4 regions of the Paenibacillus sp. V4I9 genome follow, and region 2 is predicted to be linked to each of the others. Evidence: riboswitches for the same ligand, from Rfam matches in the RefSeq annotation. Region 2 holds a riboswitch; each other region holds the start of a gene.
What was found. Region 2 has a riboswitch for cyclic di-GMP ahead of QFZ81_RS32930 (putative bifunctional diguanylate cyclase/phosphodiesterase). Riboswitches for the same ligand answer to the same signal wherever they lie in the genome.
Positions count from the first base shown of each region.

Region 1 (5,597 bases), 2.5 Mb from region 2:
GGCCCCAGCCGCAACGGCTTTGTCCGCGAACCACTGATCGAACTTAACCCGCAGTCCAGTAAAGCAATTATAAGGCTCCTTGTAAGCCTCATTGCGGTGCCCGAAGGTGACCATGGATTCTTTGCCCATCATCCAGATGCGCTGCTCCACAATGTAACGCTCCATGGGAAAGTTTTTTTCTTTCCAAAATTCGGGAACAAGCTCTTCGATTTGCTTACGGTAAAGGACGCCTCCGAAAATGTTTTTGGCTCCGGGGAACTCGCCCCTCTCCAACAAAACAACGGATAATCCTGCACGTGCCATCGTCAAAGCGGCTGCTGAACCGGCTGGTCCACCGCCAACAACTATCGCGTCAAATTTCTCGTTCACTTGGCTTCACTCCTCTCAAGGGCCACGTTAACCCCTGTCTTCGAATCGTCGGACGGCAAGGAGCTTTCGGTGCTTGCTAGTTGGATGCCAAATAAAGTTCGACGCTTCCTTATCTCATTCGTAATGGCAGGAACAATCTTAAACATATCGCCTACTATGCCGTAATGAGCGAATTGGAAGATTGGCGCTTTATCATCTTTATTAATCGCCACGACTACATCCGCATGGCTCATACCTACGGTATGTTGAACAGCACCTGAAATGCCGATGGCGAAGTATAGCTTCGGCCTGACCGTGGCACCGGTTTGACCAACCTGGTGCTCGTGACCGATCCAGCCCGCATCGACCGCGGCACGCGATGCGCCAACGACGCCGCCGAGCGCATCCGCTAGCTCGGCGAGCAGCCCGAAGGCATCGGGCCCGCCCAGTCCGCGGCCCCCTGCCACGATAATCTCGGCATCCTCGAGATTGAGCTTGCCTGTTTCGCGCAGGAAGTCGAGCACCTGCGCGGCAATCTCTTCCTCTCGCATCGTCGCCTGGATGCGAATGATTTCGCCTTGGCGCGTCGCGTCCTTCGGCAGCGCCTGAAACACCCCGGCGCGCGCCGTCGCCATCTGCGGCCGGTACTGCTTACAGAGGATGGTGGCCATCATCTTCTCGGAAAAAGCCGGCCGGCTGGCCAGCAGCAGCCTTGATGGCGGCGGCTCCACGTCGAGCTGCGTCGTGTCGGCCGTCAGCCCCGTCGGCAGGTGCGTCGCTATCGCGCCTGCCAAGTCGCGGCCCGTCGCTGTCGCGCCGAACAGCACGATCTCGGGCTTCGCTTCCTCGATCAGCTTCAAGCAGACTCGGCTGTATGGCCGAGTCCGGTAGGTGCGAAGCTCGGGCGCTTCGCATAAGAACACCCTGTCCGCGCCGTAATGCACGGCTTCTTCGGCGAGATGGGCTACATCCTCGCCGATAACGAGCGCCATGAGCGGCGCGTCAAGCTTCGCGGCCAGCTTCTTACCTTCGCCTAGCAGCTGCCAGGAGACCTTCTTCGCAGCTCCATCTCGCTGCTCCACAACGATCAATACCCCCCGATAAGCCGACCAATCGGGCATCGACGCTTCAGGCTGGTCCGGTGATTGTTCATTTGACATCGTGACTTCCTCCATTCCCGTAACGGTGATTCTGAGATTAGGTCGTACACATGCTTTACTTTCACGAAGACCAGTCCAACAAAGTCTGCATCTCCTTCGTCATGAGCTGATCAGCTAACTGAGCAGCTGCTGCTTCTGGCGAATCAAACACGATCATATGCGTTTTAACCGCTTTTACCTCAGGAACCCATGTTTTGGCTACGATCGTTGGTGAGCCTTTTAGCCCGATTTTCGCTTTTTCAAGATCTGGAAAATCAGCTGTCGTCCAAACCGTTGGCTTATAGCGCGCAGCCCGAATCATGCCAGGCAGCGAAGCTCGTCTCACCTTATTCAGTTCCTTCAGCGCCGTGATCAGCACTGGCATGCTTGTCTCAACGACTTCAATGCCATCTTCCAAGAGCCGATGCACACGAACTTTCCGCCGCTTTTCATCCACACTGGCGACTTTGTTTACATAAGTAAGCTGTTCCAAATCCAATCGGCATGCGACGCCAGGCCCAACTTGCCCCGTGTCGCCGTCCAGCGTTTGTTTGCCGCAAAAAACGATATCCACCGGTCCCCACGTTTCGGCTATTTTACGGATGGTTCGGGCAACAACGTACGATGTCGCCAGCGTGTCCGCTCCCGCGAAGCCGCGATCCGTCACCAACACGGCATCGTCTGCCCCTAGGGAGATGCATTCCTTTAAGCCTTTCTCCGCAGGCGGAGGTCCCATTGTTACTACTGTAATCCTCGCACCCTGTTCATCCTTAATACGGAGTGCCTCTTCCAGCCCATGCATATCATAGAAGTTCACGATACTTGGGACACCTTGGCGAATTAACGTATTATTTTTGGGGTCAATGCGAATTTCTCTAGAATCAGGTACCTGCTTGATACAAACTACAATATGCAGCATCTCTGCACCCTCCTATTTCTTAGGAAACTTGCTTGCACATTCGACAGCAAACGGATCTGAGCTTGTCAGCATTGTGAATTTTGTCACTTAAAATGACGAAACGAAATCGCTTTCACTCTTTTTTTTAAGTTAATAATCTAACACAATATATGCGAAAAGCTTCCTAACATGACACTTACTTTAGTCTAAGGCTCAAAAGTATTCTTACCGATGTTGCTCGCTATCGAGTAGGAGATGGCGTTTAGCCCCGAACGCCCATGATGGGCGCACACAAAAAAAGGATCTGAGTCGACGACTCAGATCCTTTTTTAAAAGAGAACATTTACACAAGCTTACTCCTCTTCCGCTTCTTCTACCTCATACGTACATAGGAAACGCTCTACACCGGGATATTTCTCCCCGAGGCTTCGAATGACGAATCCAATATTCCGATAAAATTGGACCGACTCTTCATCCGTTTCTGCCACGATTCGAACGGGGTGCATATCTTCAATAATTTCAAGGATAATCCCTCTCCCAAAGCCTACCCCTCTGCTCTCCGGTTCAACGGCCAGATGAGTGATCGTCATCTCCTGATTATCACTGAGTTCAAAGCCGATGATGCCCACCAAGATACCTTCGGATTCATACCCAAACAACCATAGATTAGCATCATTTTCGTAACGATCAATTACAGGTTGTAGCGCCTCCGGATCGGGGAAAACACTGTAGCTAAGCAGTTCTTGTATTTCATTTTCGTTTAGTCGAGATTTCACATTAACTAACATCTTTATTCACTACTTTCATTAATCGTTATCTACACATAATCTAACAACTTAAGCAAGCTGTCAATATTCGCTATTGGGGTAATCCCCTTCTCCTTCATCAAGTGTCCATTGGGACCATAGCTGATAAAGGGGATTCCAGCATCTATGGATGCTCTGCCATCTATCCACGAATCTCCGATCGATATCCATTCGCTCTCAAGAATTTGCGGAAAATGCTGCTTAGCAGCGAAGTAACCGGATGGAGATGGTTTCATGGCTTCCATCTGCTCTCTCCCGATGATCAAATCGAAGTATGGATGAATTCCGGTCGTTTCCAACGCATGGACCGCTGCCTCGTATGAATTATTTGTCACAATAACCAGGACATAGCCAGTCTTTAAAACATTCAGAAGCTCGGAAACATCGGATTCCAGTCCAGCGCCCTCCATACCTACTAATTCATGTTGAACGACCATTTTCATCACTTCTGTATAGGACTCTTCAGGCATCCCTTTCGCTTTCACATACTCAATCATGGTTGATGTGGTATGCCCTTGAATTGGAAAACCAACCGGCAATAAATCATGCACAATAAGGTAGTCCGCCACTTGCTTTTTCATCATTTGGAAATTAATCCTAGACCTCAGCAGTGTATTATCCATATCAAAAATAATGCCTCGAACATGGCTTGATTTATACATTGAACCTCACCTATCCATCTCTAGAACTATAGAAAATTTAAGAATTTAGCATTATTAATTATTTTTAGTTGAATTCGACATTATTCGCTAATTATATGTAAATACCGCTATAGACACGTCATTTTCAACTAATTATAATGAGGCGTAATAACTGGTATAAAAGCTTTTCCCATCATTAACTAGTGCCTTTTGAACTACATATATAGAATCGTTAATAGCAAACCATTGGAAACAATGCGACGCAAAGCCATGACCTAAGGCATCCCTAATTGGGATGCTATGGACGACAGGTTACCGAGTCAAGGAGTTCATCCTTTCATTCGGGATGGACTTTTTTATTTATAAGAAATGAGGTTGATTCATGCACCATACGCTAACAGATAGTTATCCTATTTACCTCATGCTGCTATCGTTCATTATTTTAATAATTGCTCTTTACATATCCTTTACTAACAAAACAGCACTCAAAGCTTCCATTGTAGAGTCTGCTATCGATTGTATCATGATGTTTAATTCAAATGGGAGGATCATAGAGTTTAATCCTGCGGCAGAAGCCATTTTTGGTTATGAACGCAAAGAAGCTCTAAGGCTTACGTTAATCGATTTTCTTTTTGAAAAAGATGACCAGGAGACAACCTTCTTAAATCTGCTATTCACGGCCAAAGACGAAACGATTATCGGAAAGCGAATTGAATTGAAAGCATTTCGATCGGATGGCAGCTTATTTCCGGCGGAAATAACGATTACGAGCATTCCGTATAAAGGAAAGCATGTCTATACAGCTTATCTTCGCGATTTGACTGAAAAAAAGAAGTCCGAGGAAATGATACAGCAGCTAGCCTATTTTGATCTTCTGACAGGTTTGCCAAACCGCAACCAGTTCACTCAGCTTTTCCATGATACGTTAAACAATGCCATACTACATAATCAGAGCTTAGCTCTACTCTTCCTTGATGTAAATCGGTTTAAACTCATAAATGATACCTTAGGCCATCCCTTAGGAGATCTAGTTTTGCAAAAGTTCTCCGCCCTGCTCTCCGAAAGTTTGTTTGAACAAGGCATTGTCTCCAGACTTAGTGGCGATGAATTCGTGATTTTGCACCCGTTCGGAAATCGGAAGTCTGCTGCTTTGCAAGCGGAGAAAATCATTCAACAATTGGAAGCTCCTTTCCAAATCGACGGGCGAAATGTTTTTGTTTCCACCAGTATTGGTATCTCTTTGTATCCAATCGATGGAGAAGATCCGGGGGTTTTACTGAAAAATGCCGATCAAGCGATGTATTTGGCCAAAGAACGTGGAGGAAACCATTATTATTTTTATGAACAGGAAATGAGTGTCATTTATTCGAGGAGAAGCGCATGTGAACAATCTCTCCGGACAGCCATAGATCATAATGAACTCTACCTGATGTACCAACCCAAATTCCATATTCCTACCGGAAAAATAATCGGGGTAGAAGCTTTACTAAGGTGGGATAGCCATGAGTTAGGAAGCATCTCACCGAAGGAATTTATTCCTATTGCAGAAGAATCCGGACAAATTATTGCAATCGGGAAATGGGTTTTACATACAGCCTGCGTACAAATGAAAAAATGGCAAGATGCGGGTATGGAGCCTGTTCCTATTGCAGTCAATATATCCGCTGTCCAGTTTCATCAAGAAGATTTGGTGACTATGATTCTCGAGATTCTGCATCAAAATGAGCTGGAAGCACAGTACTTAGAACTCGAAATTACCGAAAGC
Region 1 is NZ_JAUSZE010000001.1:4,610,609-4,616,205, forward strand. Features, by position in the region: gene QFZ81_RS21785 (FAD-dependent oxidoreductase) at 1-369, opposite strand, end outside; gene QFZ81_RS21790 (electron transfer flavoprotein subunit alpha/FixB family protein) at 366-1,508, opposite strand; gene QFZ81_RS21795 (electron transfer flavoprotein subunit beta/FixA family protein) at 1,570-2,406, opposite strand; gene QFZ81_RS21800 (GNAT family N-acetyltransferase) at 2,739-3,161, opposite strand; gene QFZ81_RS21805 (HAD family hydrolase) at 3,203-3,853, opposite strand; cyclic di-GMP riboswitch class I at 4,060-4,152, shown strand; gene QFZ81_RS21810 (putative bifunctional diguanylate cyclase/phosphodiesterase) at 4,215-5,597, shown strand, end outside.
Region 1: linked by a shared signal. The riboswitch ahead of QFZ81_RS21810 (putative bifunctional diguanylate cyclase/phosphodiesterase) and the one ahead of QFZ81_RS32930 (putative bifunctional diguanylate cyclase/phosphodiesterase) in region 2 are both predicted to bind cyclic di-GMP.

Region 2 (5,597 bases):
GTCGTGACCTTATCCACGATCGAGAAGTTTGTAGACGGTGCAGCCGTGAAGCGGGTCGGCGAGCTTACCTTTGACATTTGCAAAGAAAAGTTGGAGGATATTGTAATTGTCCCTTCCGGCAAGGAATGTACAACCATTCTTGAGCTTTACAACAATAACGCGATTGTCATTGAGCCCGCTGGCGCACTCCCCGTTTCAGCACTCGATACCTATCGGGAGCAGATTCGCGGTAAGAATGTGGTCTGTATCATCAGCGGCGGCAACAATGACATCGACCGTATGCAGCAGATTAAAGAAAGATCGCTCGTGTATGAAGGCTTGAAGCACTACTTTATTCTTAATTTCCCGCAGCGTGCTGGGGCCTTGCGCGAATTTCTGGAAGAAGTCTTAGGACCCACAGACGATATTACCCGATTTGAGTATACGAAAAAAAATAACCGCGACGATGCTCCGGCGTTGGTCGGCATAGAGCTCAAAAATAAAGATGATTATGAGGGGCTTATTGAGCGCCTATCCCAGAAAGATTATGGCTATATAGAAATAAATAAAGACCCCAAGCTCTTTAACTTGCTTATTTAAGGAAAAATAGCCAAATGTGGAATGACTATGATATAGTTAATTAGTCCCGCTTATTTCCTTAATATCGTAAAGGCAAACTTATCGAAAGGTAAGGACGCAAAGCTGCAGATCTAAGGTTGCCCTCGCAACAATGATGGCTGGCTGCCGACAGGTTGCAGTTTACCTAGACAGGTACACCTACGGCTATTCCGATTCGGAATAGCCTTTTTTAAATATCAGATAAGGAGGTTCATGAATGAGAGGCATATTTTCTAAGTGGATACAGCATATGAAAGCGCAAACGTTGGTCTATCTAGGCGTGCTGGGCTTCTTTTTGTTGACCGTTAATCTACTTGCTGCTTCTTCTTTCTCCTTTTCGCCTTACGTTTTCATTAGTATGCTTTTTCAAGCGCTAATCTGTCTGTTTATTGCGAAGAGTGTCCGACAACTGCTTCTTACTAGTAAGAAGCAGGAAGAAAAGAGCAAACAACTTGCCTTCTTGGCCTATCATGATACATTAACGGGATTACCTAATCGCCGATTGTTTAATGACCGATTGGAGCGGGCGCTCCTGCATGCGCAGCGTAGTGAACAGATGGCGGCTGTTATGTTCTTGGACATGGACAGATTCAAGGATGTCAACGATTCATTAGGTCATGCTTATGGGGATCGTTTAATTCGCCTTGCAGCAGAACGTTTACTGGGCTGCCTGCGGGGATCGGATACGGTGTACCGCCAAGGTGGCGACGAGTTTACTATATTACTAGAATCTTTTACAAAGCCTGAAGATGCAAGAGTTGTAGCTTCCCGAATTCAAATGGCTCTGGAAGAGCCTTTTATCCTAGATGGCATGCCAGTAACCATAACAGCTAGTATAGGGATAGCTCTGTATCCGTTAGATGGCAAGCTGCCTGAGCAGCTGATGGCGTATGCAGATGAAGCGATGTATGAGGCCAAAAACCGAGGACATAACCAGTTTCAATTCTATGCCTCTGACATCGATGCTATGGTCAAGAGCAAAGCTCACATGGAGAAAGAGCTGCGATTGGCCTTAGACAACAATCAATTTGAAATCCTATATCAGCCTCAATATGAAATAACAAATCGGAAATTAATCGGAATGGAAGCGATCATATATTGGAGCAAGGGAGACAACCTCCTCACACCTAGCATGGATTGGAAGAAAGCGGCCGAGGAAATGGGTTTCATGATACCCATCGGGAAATGGGCTGTACGAACGGCGTGCAGACAGATGAGAATCTGGCAGGACGATGGCTACACACCGCTGAGAATAACCCTACCAGTAACGGCTTCGCAGTTTAAAGATGAGCATTTTATTGAAGAAATTGCTGTTGTTTTGAAAGAAACAGGGTTGGATCCGATGTTGGTGGAGCTGGACCTTACGGAAAGCATCACATCTTCCAATGTACAAGAGGCTAGTGAAAAATTGATTATGCTGAAGAAATTTGGTGTGCGTATCGTTATGGATGACTTGTGTACAGGCCTATTTACACGAAGCGGGCTCGAAGGAATGCCGCTCGATAGCGTTAAATTGGATAGTACATTGATCCGGGATTTGGTCGACGACGATGAGAATCAGCTGCTGGCTGCTGCCATTATTCGCATGGCTCACCGTCTAGGTCTGAATTTAATTGCAAAGGGTGTTGAAACCGAAGAACAACTGGAGCATTTGAGACTTTTGCAGTGTACGGAAGTGCAAGGAATGCTGTTCAGCAGCCCGTTAGGACCCGAACAATTCCTGAGGCTTATGAACGATAAAATTAACAAAGGGTAATCTAGATTTTATTAACCAGTGGTAGTATAATAAATAATTGGGGCTTGGAACCTATATTGTAGGGGCTTACAAAAAGACCATGTCAACTTGTATGACATAACGAATTATGTTGTTTAGCTCGTGTATCGCTTTTCTGTTGGGTTTCAAAATGATACACTCAAGCTTATAGCCAGTCTTACATAATTTAACTAATTTTGGTCAACCTACGATGTGAGATTTCATGGTTTTTAATTAAATGATCCTATGGGGGTAATTAAGATGAAGAAAATGCTTTCAACAGCTCTTATGGCTGTAACGGTTTCTGCATTAGCTCTTTCCGGCTGTGCCAAAAAAGAAGAAACGAAACCGGCGGCTTCAGGGGCTCCAGCTACTACTGCAGCAGCAACAGCTTCAGCGGCACCAAGCAACAACAGCGGTAAAGATTTCAAAATCGGAATGGTTACCGATATTGGTGGCGTCAACGATAAATCTTTTAACCAAAGTGCATGGGAAGGTTTGAAGGCGCTTGAGAAACAAACAGGCGTTAAAGTGAAAAACCTTGAAAGTAAAGGCGATGCAGATTACACACCTAACTTAAACCAATTCGTTAAAGACGGCTACAACCTGACTTGGGGTATCGGCTTCTTGATGGGCGATGCACTAAAAACAGTAGCAACACAAAACCCAAATGCTAAATTAGCGATCATTGATAATGTCGTAGAAGCTCCAAACGTAGAATCCGTAACATTCTCTGAGCAAGAAGGTTCTTACCTTGTTGGGGTAGTTGCAGGTCTAACAACCAAATCAAACAAAATCGGTTTCGTTGGCGGTATCGACATCCCGGTTATCAAACGTTTTGAAGCTGGTTTCGTAGCTGGCGTTAAAGCGGTTAATCCAAATGCTAAAGTTCAAATTAACTATACAGGCGCTTTTGACAAGCCAGACCTTGGTAAAGCAGCAGCAGCTACGATCTACAACGATGGCGCTGATGTTATTTTCCACGCAGCTGGTTCCACAGGTAATGGTGTATTCAACGAAGCGAAAGACCGCGCGAAAAACGGTAAAAAGGTTTGGGTTATCGGCGTAGATAAAGACCAATCCCTTGAGTTCGGCGATGAAGTAACACTGACTTCCATGTTGAAACGTGTTGACACAGCAGTTATTCGTGTTTCCAAAGACATTATCGACAACAAATTCCAAGGTGGTAAAGTGGTTACACTTGGTTTGAAAGACGATGGCGTAGGCCTTCCTGAAACTTCCAAGAAGAACGTATCCGCGGAAATCTTGAAAAAAGTGGATGAGTTCAAAGCAAAAATTATTAGCGGCGAAATCAAAGTTCCTGAAAAACCTTAATTTAGGTATAAAAGGCATTGCGGTTACGAACGATAGGTTTGCTTCTGTTCAAACAAGGCTGGTTATAATAACTAGCCTTGTTCTTTAGTTTTAGAGGTAATTAAAAAAATTGATCCTTAGGGTGATCTGATGAGTGAAGTAGTCCCTGTTGTTGAACTTAGCAACATTACGAAGCGGTTTCCAGGAATAGTGGCGAATGATGCCATTAGCTTAAAGCTGATGAAGGGTGAAATTCACGCCTTGCTTGGCGAAAATGGTGCGGGTAAATCAACACTAATGAACATTGTATTCGGTCTTTATCAACCGGATGAAGGTAATATTAAAGTGCAAGGCAAGGAAGTATTTATTGATAGCCCGAATCGTGCTATCGAGCTTGGCATTGGTATGGTGCATCAACATTTCAAGCTGGTTCAGCCATTTACCGTGACAGAAAACATCATTTTGGGCATGGAGCCCAAAAAAGGGTCGAAAATCGATTACAAAACAGCGCAAGACAAAGTACGCAAGTTATCGGAGCAATATGGTTTGCGTGTGGATCCAAAAGCGAGAATTGAAGATATCTCTGTCGGCATGCAGCAGCGTGTGGAAATATTGAAAACGCTGTATCGCGGCGCCGATATTCTTATTTTTGATGAACCTACAGCTGTACTAACGCCGCAAGAGATTAGTGAATTGATGGTCATTATGCGCAATCTTGTCAAAGAGGGCAAATCCATCATTCTCATTACACATAAGCTGAAAGAAATTATGGAGATTGCCGATACCGTGACAATCATTCGTCGGGGCAAAGTGATTGATTCGTTGGAAATTTCGAAGACGAATCCGCAGATTCTGGCAGAGAAGATGGTTGGGCGCGACGTCTCCTTCAAAGTGAACAAGCAGGATGTGAAGCTCGGAGAACCCGTTCTCCAGGTGCAAGAACTAGTCGCGCGTAACCAGCAGGGTTTGCCTGCTCTAAAGGGGCTTAACTTTGAGGTGAAAGCCGGAGAGATTCTGGGTATCGCCGGTGTCGATGGCAACGGACAGAGTGAGTTAATCGAGGCATTAACTGGGCTGCGTTCCATTGATAGCGGTCGTGTGCTGCTGATGGGAAGCGATATTACCAACCATACGCCGAGAGAAATCTCCGAGGCTGGATTGTCCCATATTCCTGAGGACCGGCACAAGCACGGACTCGTGCTCGATTTTACAATGAGCGAGAACATGGTGCTGGAAACGTATTTTCATCCTGCGTATAACAAAGCTGGTTTCTTGAATTATGAAGCTATCGACCGCCATGCGGAAGCGTTGATCAAGCAGTTCGACGTTAGAACTCCAAGTATCTACAATAAAGCGCGATCGTTGTCGGGTGGTAATCAGCAAAAGGCGATTATTGCCAGGGAAATATTCAAAAATCCCAATCTTCTCATTGCCGCGCAACCGACGCGAGGATTGGATGTCGGTGCAATCGAGTTCGTGCATCGTCAATTGATCGAGCAGCGGAACAAAGGCAAAGCAGTTTTGTTGATTTCTTTTGAGTTGGATGAAATTATGAATGTGTCGGATCGCATTGCCGTCATCTATGAAGGACAGATTGTGGGAGAAGTGCTGCCGCAGGAGACGAACGATCAAGAGATTGGTTTGCTTATGGCTGGCAGTAAGCGCACAGAGAAAGGAGCTGCTCATGAATAAGGTTGCTCGCATTTTTACAAGTGAATCAGCGGTGAATCCGATCGTTGCGATTATACTTGGGCTGTTATTCGGAGCACTCGTGATGCTGGCAGGCGGATATAACCCAATTGCCGCCTATGGGGCGCTATTTTCTCGCATTTTCGGTAATTCGTATGATATAGGTGAATCCATTCGGGCGATTACCCCTCTTATTTTGACAGGATTATCCGTCGCATTCGCTTTTCGTACAGGCTTGTTTAAT
Region 2 is NZ_JAUSZE010000001.1:7,138,089-7,143,685, reverse strand. Features, by position in the region: gene ilvA (threonine ammonia-lyase IlvA) at 1-579, shown strand, start outside; cyclic di-GMP riboswitch class I at 641-728, shown strand; gene QFZ81_RS32930 (putative bifunctional diguanylate cyclase/phosphodiesterase) at 815-2,353, shown strand; gene QFZ81_RS32925 (BMP family lipoprotein) at 2,612-3,685, shown strand; gene QFZ81_RS32920 (ABC transporter ATP-binding protein) at 3,815-5,356, shown strand; gene QFZ81_RS32915 (ABC transporter permease) at 5,349-5,597, shown strand, end outside.

Region 3 (5,597 bases), 840 kb from region 2:
AAAAACGCCACCCTAGCGGCATGCCTGGATCGGCAAGTGCAGCTAGAGTGGCGCAAGAAACATCTTTTAAACCGGGAAAAACTCTTATACCACTTTGGCTAAGTAGGCATCGAGCTGATCGAACGTTCCGCCGAAGCCTTGTTTCATGGAATCATACATACCCTCAAAGAACTTATGTTCTTCCTCAGTTGCATTGATAGGGCCTCCACGCATGATCAGTGTGGTTTTTCCTTCATTTTCAGTAAAAGATAACTTATTCATTATTTCCAGCGGAAAGTTTTCGCTGAATGGTGCTCGGATAATGTTAGCTTCTGCATCGGAAAAGGAATTCACGTAGACGAGTTTCTCCGGGGAATTAATTTCATGGTAGACAAACTTACCCCACATTTCAAAGCCTTCAGCCGATTTCATGCAGTAGTGGAAGCTACCTCCTGGGCGAAGATCTAAGGTGTGTACGCTTAATTCAAAGCTTGTTGGTCCCCACCAGTGCGCTAAATGTTCAGCCTCAGTCCACGCTTTGAAGACGAGTTCACGAGGGGCATTGAAGGTGCGAGTAAGAACCAGCTCGCCTCCCTCTAAGGTTACATCGAAGTTATTCCCTGATTTTTCTTGAGTCATGTCTAATCCTCCAAATCAAATTGTTTTTTCTTTTCCTTCTCTAACATTTGCTGCAAATAATCGTCCAAACGATCGAATCTCTCTTCCCACATGCGGCGGAAAGAGTCTAGCCAGCCATCCAGTTCTTTGAGCGACTGAAACTGCAGTTTATAGATTCTTTTATTCGCAGACGGTTGTACCTCGACTAGTTCTGCATCACTAAGCACGCGGAGATGCTTGGATACTTGCGGCTGCTGGAGCTCAAGCCGATCCGCTATTTCCCCGACGGTAAGAGGGCCGTCACGCAAGAGCTCGACAATATGCAAGCGGTTTGGCTCGGCAAGAGCACTGAAAGTCTTATTCATAAACATAATATACTCCGAATGGAATATTCCTGTCAAGGAATATTTAATGATGTAACCGCTATTTGTTGAAAAGCAAAAAGACTGCCACACCGGCAGCCTTTTCTTCGTTCACGTTTGTTAGTTTAAGCCAAGATTCGTTTTGTATGCTACTAAGCTTTCTTATTTCTTCACCTATTTTTTCATGCTTATTATTTGATACTCTCTCCGCCTTGTTTGCGTTCGTGCTCACATTTCATTAAACTATCCTCCGCCCTCAGCAAAAAAATTAATGTAAGACGTATATAAATCATAGAATTGGACGAATCTAGTAGCTATAACTCTATTATTTTTTAAGAGGAGGAAATACTATGTTTCGTAAAATTCTTTATGTTACTTTGACGTTTCCGTTGCTGCTTTGTTTGTGGCAGGTGCAACCAGCCTATTCGTACCCTGAAAGTGAAGATGGGGGGGAATTGCCTCCTACGTATAGTATGGCAAGAAACGCAGGTCCTGTGGAAGAGGCCCCTCAAGCTGAGCTTGTTCAGCCTCGGACGCAGTATCAAGTGGACCGAGGAGATACGCTGTACAAAATTGCTCGGGATTTTGGCGTATCCGTAGATGACATTATCAACTCAAACAATATTCCAAATCCGAACCAGCTAACGATTGGTCAAAGTTTAACGATTCCGATGGGTGGAGATGAGATTGGTTTACCAAATGGTCAAAAGAAAATAATTAAAAAAGTGTTGAACACAACCCTTACAGCTTATACGGCGGGCTTTGAATCAACAGGTAAAAAGGCTTCCCATCCCATGTATGGCATCACATTTAGTGGTCTTAAAGCCAAAGAAGGACGCACGATCGCCGTGGATCCTGCAGTAATCCCTTTGGGATCTACAGTGTTCATTGACGGCATCGGCATTCGCAAGGCGGAGGATATAGGTTCGGCTATTCGCGGTTCGAGAATTGATGTATTCATGAATGATTTGAGTGAAGCTCAGGAATTCGGCGTGAAGAAGAATGTGAAAGTCTATTTGCTAGATAGAGAGAATGTTTAAAGCGATAGCAATTTACTAGGCTAAGGGTCAATCGGGACATCCGAAGAGGCAAGGTTCATTTAAAATAACAGTTACAGCTCAAAAACGCCCCCAGCAAAGGTGCTGAAAGGGCGTTTTTACCATAATGTTAGCAGGTATTATTTTGTATGAAAATTTATCAGCCATTTCCCAATAAATCCAACGGCTTCGTCGTACTTCCTAATCATTAATTTGAGTGTACAGGCTGACCATCTTTAAACTCGCCTTCATAATCGAGTTTGCCATCTTCATAATACTTTCCCCTGCCATTGAATCTTCCTTGAACTTCGTAACCCTCATAAATTAGTTTGCCGTTATCATTAATACTTGTCACATATCCGTCAGGAATCCCGTTCTTGAATTGTCCAATCAGAACGTCACCAGTTCGGTCTCTACCAAAAATTTCTCCATTAAAATAAATGGTTCCCCAGCCCACTACATTATCATTAACGAACGTGGCATCGTACCAGACAGTGCCATCTTCATGAAAGAGCTTCCCTTTTCCGTGCATTTGTCCGTCTTTAAGCTGACCTTCATAAAGCAAGTTGCCCGCTTTGTTGTACAGCTTGCCTTCCGTTGCAGGGTCATAGAGATACACGGCTTTGAGGTTCGCATCCCATACCACTTTTCGGCCGGAAGCTTCACCAACCAATCTAAGAGGGACGAACGTATACCCTTTTTGAAGGTAAGGGGCTGTTGGTAGTTCGGATGTCTCTTCATTAACGGTTGCTTGCGACTTTCCTAATGTGAGACTAATCGACGATCCCTCTTTGCTGCCTGTAACCGTTTGGGATGCTTCGTTCCAATTAACTTGCAAACCCAGCTTTTCGAAAATAGGTCGAAACTCAACCGTTGTAGAGCTGTCCTTAAGTTGAGGCTGTTCATGGAAGATTACTTCCTCTCCGTCAAGAAAGACACGGATAGGTTTGTCTGCGTTCACTTGCGTAATGGTTTTCCGTATCCAATAGTCCCGGAGGGACGCTGCATTCATATCTTGATAAAGCACTGCGTAAACCCCACCGCTATGAATGTGGGTACGTAGAAGTTGATTTTTTTCCTCGATAATCCCCCCTGCATAGATCCATTCGCCCTCAACGAGTTTATAAATCCCCAGCTTGCTAAGCTGACCGGAAGGGACACGAGATGGCATATAGACCATTTTTAGGACATGGTAATCGAATGCTTCTCGTACGTCGACCGACCATGGGAGGCTCACCATTTTCTGATCCGGATGAAGAGCTTTGGTCAGTTCAAGTTTCGAATCGTCTCTATACCAAATGCTTGTATAATCGCTCCCCTTATAGGAAAACGGATTCTCGAACGGAGAGGACAAAATAACCGCGCGATCGGAAGTTGCCAACTCGTGCACGCTGCTCGGACTGTTTCCTCCGAAGAAGCCTGTCACTTGTTCAGGTATGTTAGCTGCATAAGGGATAGCTGAAACAAGTGTATCCTGAATAGCGTTACCTTCACCTGTAGATTGAAGGGTTCGAAGAATCAGATTGTTATCGACGTTCTTCAAAATAATTGTGCTTCCGGTAACACCCAATAGTTTCTCCCCTTGATCGGCTGCTGCATCAGCTTGCTTGTTTTGCAAGTTTGCTGCCATCACCACTTCATGTCCATCTTTCTCAATGGTCCATGCCGCAATTTCCTTACTTACGAAAGTAACGACAGGGATAGCTACCTTGTCAAATAGGCTAAGTACACTAGGTAGTGAATCCGGTTGCGTAACGTCGATCATTCTTAATTGATATTTTAGTTGATTGTATGGCTGTTGTATCCATACGATGTATTTTCCGTTGAATGCGACTGGATGACTGTTATATAAACTGCCATCCTTTTTATCCCACAGAACTCGTGAAGTATTGCTTGCAATGTCGTAAAGCTTAAGCCTATTCTCCGTAATACCATAATAGGCGACTTGGCTGTTCGCCAAAGTAGCGTCTTGTCCTTTTCCAATGATATTTGTTTCCTTTGTTGTCATATTGTACACATTAAGAGTGCTTGTAGATACATCTTTGTAGACTATGTATTCGCCGTCCGTTTGAAGATCTTCATAATAGCCCGGCTTGACATCTGTTTGGATAGATTCGCCGGTTTGAAGATTAACCATCATGATAAATTTTTGACTATCCCGATAAATAGCATAATTATTCGCTGCCGATAATTTATCTTTGTAGGTCTGGGTTTCGGTTAGCTGTTTTAATTCGCCACTAGACAAATCCCGGGAGAACACTTGATAGAATTTGTTCTCGTCATCTCCCATCCAAACCATCTTGGAATCGGTAATGATCGGGAACCTAGGTACCGTATAGTCCATTAAGTTATCCTCTTTGACGAATGTAGCAGCGCTTATATGCGCTTCCGGCAAGAAGGACAACGAGCCAAGCGCAAGCATGAGCGCAACTGCCCCTAACGCAATCTTTTTAAACTTCATGTTGAAATACACCCCTTTTATTAAAATCTCAATAAATTTCATGCATGCAAAAAAGCCAATCTATAGAGCGGCCCGGCTATCATATCCCGAAGGGGACGTAGACCCGTGGCTTTGCGACTCCGGCTTTCGCGCGAATGTGCCTTTAATCGTATTATATTGGCTTAAGCATTTATGGTATTTTTAACCACTATAAGGCATTTGCGTTAATTCTACAATATACGACATACTTCGCTTGGAAAAATCCCTTGGTAAAAGTGAATTCGGACTGCTAGACCAGCGGGGAGACGACAGGAGTACTTTGATCAAAATCGATACATTCAACAGCTGAAACGGGAGAATGAGATGCTAAATAAGTGCTTGGAAATCGTCTTTCTGCTTGTGTGACGACCCTTTTATTAGAGAAAATAACACGATGAGGAGCAGAGGCAAGCGCTGAATTGGGATTCAGTCGTAAGTATTTCAAAGAAGAATTTAAAAATAATTTGTCGAAAATGGAAGATATTTCTTTTCTATTAGATTAATTAAGTATATAATTGTTGCTAGGCAATTAGAACTATTCGATAGGTCCTAGAGTCATTCCATAGAATAAGAAACGGCAAATCCGTCCGAAAGGCGGAGACGCAAAGCCACGGGTCTAAGCAAGGGCACTTCCTTGTACGACAGCCGGGCTGCCTACATTCCTTTTGGAGTGGCTTTTTTATTGCCTTTATATCAAAGTAAAAGAGAGGAAGATTATATGTTGGCGAGGTTATTAGGGAAAATTGTATTTATCGTTATGTTTTTGACCGTTCAAATCGTATCTTTTTCAGGTTTAGTGCAAGCAGAAAATCAACCATCTTTACGTGACATAAACGGGTATTGGGCAGAGGATGCCATAAACGAATGGATCGGTAATGGATTGATTTCGGGCTATGCCGATCAAACCTTTCAACCTGATAAAGTCATTACCAGGGCGGAATTCATATCGCTTGTCAACAAGGCGTTAGGGTATCCCCATAAGGATGACCAAACCTTCAAAGATGTTTCTCAGGAAAAATGGTTCTATAACGATGTAGCCAAAGCAAAATATGCCGGCTATATTTCTGGGTTCGATGACGGCACCTTTCGTCCAGATCAACCGATTAGCAGAGAACAGGCTGC
Region 3 is NZ_JAUSZE010000001.1:7,975,291-7,980,887, forward strand. Features, by position in the region: gene QFZ81_RS36770 (SRPBCC family protein) at 85-618, opposite strand; gene QFZ81_RS36775 (ArsR/SmtB family transcription factor) at 621-962, opposite strand; gene QFZ81_RS36780 (3D domain-containing protein) at 1,310-1,999, shown strand; gene QFZ81_RS36785 (stalk domain-containing protein) at 2,205-4,457, opposite strand; cyclic di-GMP riboswitch class I at 4,521-4,608, opposite strand; cyclic di-GMP riboswitch class I at 5,042-5,133, shown strand; gene QFZ81_RS36790 (S-layer homology domain-containing protein) at 5,194-5,597, shown strand, end outside.
Region 3: linked by a shared signal. The riboswitch ahead of QFZ81_RS36785 (stalk domain-containing protein) and the one ahead of QFZ81_RS32930 (putative bifunctional diguanylate cyclase/phosphodiesterase) in region 2 are both predicted to bind cyclic di-GMP.

Region 4 (5,597 bases), 1.7 Mb from region 2:
ATGGTTTCCATGTTTTTTCCTCCTTAGAAAAGCATCAATGCCTCCACTTTGCGTGTATCGTTTGTAACTGTAACCTATTTGTCCTATACTTGTTAATTGTATGAGTTTTATGAGCGATGCACAACCCGGATGGAAGGAATCTAAACATGCCACAACAAATTGAACTAATCGCAACTTGCCCAATGGGACTTGAGGCCATCGTTGCTCGCGAAATCCGTGATCTTGGCTACAACGAGGTGACTATCGAGAATGGTCGTGTCCGTTTTCTTGGAGACGAGCTGGCCATCTGCCGCACCAATCTTTGGCTCAGAACCGCTGATCGCATCTTGGTACACATGGGCCAATTCAATGCCGTGACTTTCGATGAGCTTTTCGAAGGCACCAAAGCGCTTGCTTGGCCGGACTGGATTCCGAACGATGCCGAATTCCCTGTGGAAGGGCGTTCCCATAAGTCACAATTATCTAGCGTTCCCGCTTGCCAAGGAATCGTGAAGAAAGCCGTCGTGGAGAAGCTGAAGCTTCGCTACGGAACGGAGTGGTTCCCTGAGAACGGGGCTCGCTACGTCATCGAAGTCGCACTCCTGAACGATATTGCAACGCTGACGATCGACACAACCGGCGCCAGCCTGCACAAGCGCGGCTACCGTAAGCTCGTGACCGAAGCGCCGCTCAAGGAGACCATGGCGGCTGCGATGATCCTCCTGAGCCGCTGGAAGGTCGACAGACCGCTCTACGACCCGTTCTGCGGGTCGGGAACGATTCCGATCGAGGCAGCTATGATCGGATGGAACATCGCGCCAGGACTGCGGCGCAGCTTCCCTAGCGAGGCGTGGGGCAATATCCCACGCAAGCTGTGGGACAAGGCTCGCGACGAAGCCTTCGACGCTGTTAAAGATGATGTTCCGCTGAACATCATCGGCAGTGACATCGATCCCTCTGCCATCGAAGTGGCAGAGGCTGCCGCGAAGGCCGCCGGCTTGACGAAGCAGTTCAAGCTGCTCGTGGAACCAGTAGCCAAAGCCCGACCGCGCGGCGACTACGGCTGCTTGATCACCAACCCTCCCTATGGAGAGCGGCTTGGTGAAGCGCAAGATGTAGAGGTGGCGCTGCGCCAACTCGGTGCACTCACTGCTCCCATGCCGTCATGGAGCATGTTTATCCTAAGCCCGAGCACACAGCTCGAGCACTATATGAACCGCCGCGCGGATAAGAAGCGTAAACTATTTAATGGACGGATCGAATGCAACCTATTCCAGTATCTTGGACCATTGCCACCGCGCAGACAAACGGACAAGTAAAATAAAAATCCCTCAACGGCTCATCCGACCTAACTGCATGCATGCAGTGGGTCAGACCAAGCTAGTGAGGGATTTTATTTTATAAACAAAAACCAAATCAACAACGCCCATAGGGGAATGGACACAAGAAAACTCCATAGGCAGCCTTTGGCAAACCGCAGCTTCGGCTCCTGTTCTGTCCTTTCTTGGTGATCATTTCGCATGTTCCACCAACTCCAAGGGCAGTCCATCCGGATCTGCAAAAAAAGTATATTGGTCACCGGTAATAGGGTCAATCCGCACCGGTTCTACCGCAATCCCCTTGCTCTCAAGTTCCTTAACGCTTTGTACCATATTCGGCACAACAAAAGCCAGATGCCTAAGACCCCTTGCCTCAGGCTGGTTAACTCGCAGCGGAGGGTTCGGAAATGAAAACAACTCGATCTGCTGTTCGGTCTTCCCGATGCGTAAATCCAACTTATAGGAGTCACGTTCTGCACGATACGTTTCGTGTATGACCGTTAATCCAAGTAATTCGACATAGAAGTGTTTCGATCGCTCATAATTGGAGCTAATGATCGCCACATGATGAATTTGTTCTAACTCCACTCCATTCCCCCCTGTCCCCATTTAGTGAAAAATCGCATTCCGGGAACTCCCCCTCCTGCGGTCCGTTTCACTTATTTTATCCGTCAGTTCTCATTGTTTCAACAATTTTCTTCAAAACTTCCTCAGCGTGCACATAGTCAACTTGGGTCGCGCCACACGCTCTTTCACATCCGGCAATTCCATAATCTCATGAACGGACATCGTTGCACAGTGCTGCACAAGATCTTCCATCAATTGATAATTACTAATCCGATAATCGCGATATCGCCCTAAACCCGTTCGAGCATCCATGATAAAAGATAATAAATCCCATCCACTCGGATTCAAAATATCTTCTTTGCTGAACTGCGCCGAATCCGCTTTATCTACCCCGCGCATAATATCATCGGTATCGCCGAAGGTCTCACGCCCTCCATAGTAATCATAAACAACACGTGCCGCACTTGGCGCAATTCGGGTTCCCCTTTAAATTCAACCTTTTCACCCATCCGCTCAAGTTCACTGGAATGATGATCGAACCACAAGCCACAACCTGCTACATAAGGGACATTGGCCAAAATAATGCTATGTATCCCCCTAATAACAGTTCCAAAGCACTACTAAAACATTTGACATTCATTACATCAGCTCGTGTCAATTTGTGACAATGATTTTGTCTTTACAATTCCCTTACAGCTGGCAATAAAAAAAACGGTACGCCTAGATAGGCTGTACCGTTCTTAATTTGGATGATAAACATTGATAAAGCCTTGTCAAAAATGCTTCAATTTGCGACATCGGCGGCATTTTTACAGAAAGCTTAACTTCGCCCTTCCAGTAGAAAATCAAGATGCTATTGTTTCTCCCGTGAAACATTTCAACATCCCAACAAGCCTCATTTAACGCGTATTCTTCCCGATTGATCATGAGCTTTGGTCCATCCGAGGAAGGCACCAAACGGGCAACATGATTACCACATAGCGAAGTCACTTTTTGTTCTTCTTGTAGTATTCCTTCAGACTGCATGCTGCTGGATCCTCCTTTTATTTTTACATAAATTTGTTATGACAGAGAAAAAACCCCACCATAGTGAACCGATCGGAGGGGTTCGGATGTTGATACCCAATCGTTCGGCGGCTGGCTGGCTGCGAGTCCGGTTTGCAGGACAAGTAAGCCCCTTTAGCTTTGCGTCACTGGCTTTCGCCAGCTTTGCCTTTGTCGAGATGTCTTACTAAATATCTGAAGAGTTAAGAGTAATAAATATCTACACTCTCAAGGATACGGGAACTCGATTTGAAATCGAATAGTTCCAAAGAACTAATTTTGCAATATTTTTCAAAAATTTTCTTTTTTCGACGTATTTTTCGCCGTAATTTGACGAATCGTGCCTCTCCAATAGAAAATGGATCCCGTAATTGTAAGAACAGCCATAAGAACATACAACGTATTCCCACCATAAGAAACGAGCAAAAACCCACCTAACCAAGGCCCAATAAAGTGGCCTATGTTCGTTAATGTTTGAGCGCCAAAATAAGTGCCACGCATTTGCTCGGGAGCTAATTTGTCAATCAACATATTAGCAGCAGGGTAATTTAGAATCTCACCAAGGGTGAAAATACCCATCGAAATAATAAGCCATACCAGCGAGTGGGAGAATGCAAAGCCAACATCCCCTAACGCAAACATTAGGTTGCCAAATATAATCGCAGCGAGGGGCGTGTACTTTTCTGCCAAACGAGTAAGTGGAATCTGCATGGCAATAACCACGATCGCATTTACACTCATTAAGATCGCAAACATTTTCACACCGTCTACAAAGTTCTGCTCCAAATATTGCGAAAGTGTCACCATCACCTGTGAGTAACCGATAGCTCCAATAATACCGCCAAGGATATACAAGCGAAAAGTCAAATCACTGCGAATCACTCGCAAAGCAGAACCAAAGGTAACCGAAGATTTCTTCTCACCCTCGATTTTCTTGATGCCAAACGCGATGAGCAGTGCGTAAAGGGTGACCGCATAAATAAAATAAATGATTCCAGTGATGAGAAAAGGCAGCGCACCGTTCATCGTAGCGAAAAAAGCACCCAAAAGTGGCCCAACAGCAACACCAACATTAATCGCCATGTACCGCATCGAAAATACTTTAAGTCTCTTCTCAGGTTCTGTGAGGTCTGCCATCAAAGCCTGCGACACGGGCTCATAAAAAGATCGGCACAAGCCGTTCAGCATATTGAGCAGCATAAACAGGATTGGTAGTTTAACCATACCGAAACCTAAGAACACGAACGCCCAGCCGAAAAGAGCAGCCAGCATGATAATACGTCTTCCGAATCGGTCCGATAAGGTGCCCCCTATAAAACCGCCTACGGTTCCAGCCAAAGAACCCATCCCGATGACAATTCCGATCATCACCGCACTCATCGACGTATGCCTGGCTAAATAAATCGCGAGAAAAGGCAAACTCATGGAGGACGCAGCCCTAGCCATTACGGTTCCAAGAATTAACGTATGTACAATGGGATGATAAGAACTTAGAAAACCACGTAACCGATTCATTTGAAAGGACTCCTATCGCCGCTTAATTTACCGTAGGTCAAAGAAATCGACACCGAATTCCAATTATACACGAAAAATGACGATATGTGTCTCCAATTTGTTCTAATTTCGAATCTGTGGACTTGGGGCTACGGGTTCGTGACAGGATGGTTGGGGATGGGTTTCCCCATTTTAGTCTCGGTCTCCTTGTATGCTCCAAACAAAAAACACTCTCAGGCAGAGAGTGCAAAAAGTGTTTATAATGTCCATTCGCTTCCCCGCATGAAGCCTTGTCAGAGTCATCCGATTCCACGAACGGAATACTGCTTTCACAACTTAACCTAACTTCCCCCGCAACCAGACCCGCAGCTCGACCCTGACGAGCATGAAGAGCCCGATCCGGAGCTGCAGCTGCTGCCGCCGCCTTGATCTCCAGAACTATCGCCACTGCCTCCAGAACCTCCACAACCCGATGAAGAGCAGTTACTTTGCTTGTTATTTGGGTTATTGGTTTCATTCGCAGGCCACTGAGCGTTCATCCCGCTTGTATAGTTATTATTATCCTGAATGGAGAAGAACATCATGGCTCCTGCCATATACACCATGTTGTTCGGATTTGTTATCGAATCCTTCCATCCTGTATCCTCAAACCTGCGGCTGTTCGTTGATTGTCTGGCTTCGTTAATCGCCTGCGTGATTAGTATGCGGATCGTCTCTGCAACTTCTGGATACCGCTTCGCCTGCTCCATATCGAACCATTGCTCGGCGATTTCTTCATCATTCGCTTTGCGAAGCAAATCTGTTCGCTGCTCATCCAGCGGATTGCGGAAAAATCCGTTCCAGCACCGCGAACTCGTTGGAGCGAACTCGAACAAGTGCGCATATACCCAATCGAACCAAGCACGTTCACCCGGCATTTGCTTCGGTTCGCGTTCAGGTGAATGATGAATAGCGCCACCTGCGAATTGATCCCCGAACCGCTGATATTCTCTCGTAAACATTAGCATCTCATGCCAAATCTCATCGATTTCGCTGCTAAACATCGGGGTTCTTTTTAAAATGAGATTCATCAGGAAAAATCGTTTTAATTCAAACCATTTACAGGCAAACTCGTCATCGGACATGGAAGAATTCCCAGCTTTTACGCGATATTGGAGTCTTTCTACATAATCAAGTGGAAGAGCACTATTCAGC
Region 4 is NZ_JAUSZE010000001.1:5,431,656-5,437,252, forward strand. Features, by position in the region: gene QFZ81_RS25300 (O-methyltransferase) at 1-11, opposite strand, end outside; gene QFZ81_RS25305 (THUMP domain-containing class I SAM-dependent RNA methyltransferase) at 147-1,298, shown strand; gene gloA2 (SMU1112c/YaeR family gloxylase I-like metalloprotein) at 1,491-1,886, opposite strand; gene QFZ81_RS25315 (hypothetical protein) at 1,998-2,264, opposite strand; gene QFZ81_RS25320 (hypothetical protein) at 2,586-2,891, opposite strand; cyclic di-GMP riboswitch class I at 2,995-3,089, opposite strand; gene QFZ81_RS25325 (MDR family MFS transporter) at 3,201-4,424, opposite strand; gene QFZ81_RS25330 (glycine-rich domain-containing protein) at 4,745-5,597, opposite strand, start outside.
Region 4: linked by a shared signal. The riboswitch ahead of QFZ81_RS25320 (hypothetical protein) and the one ahead of QFZ81_RS32930 (putative bifunctional diguanylate cyclase/phosphodiesterase) in region 2 are both predicted to bind cyclic di-GMP.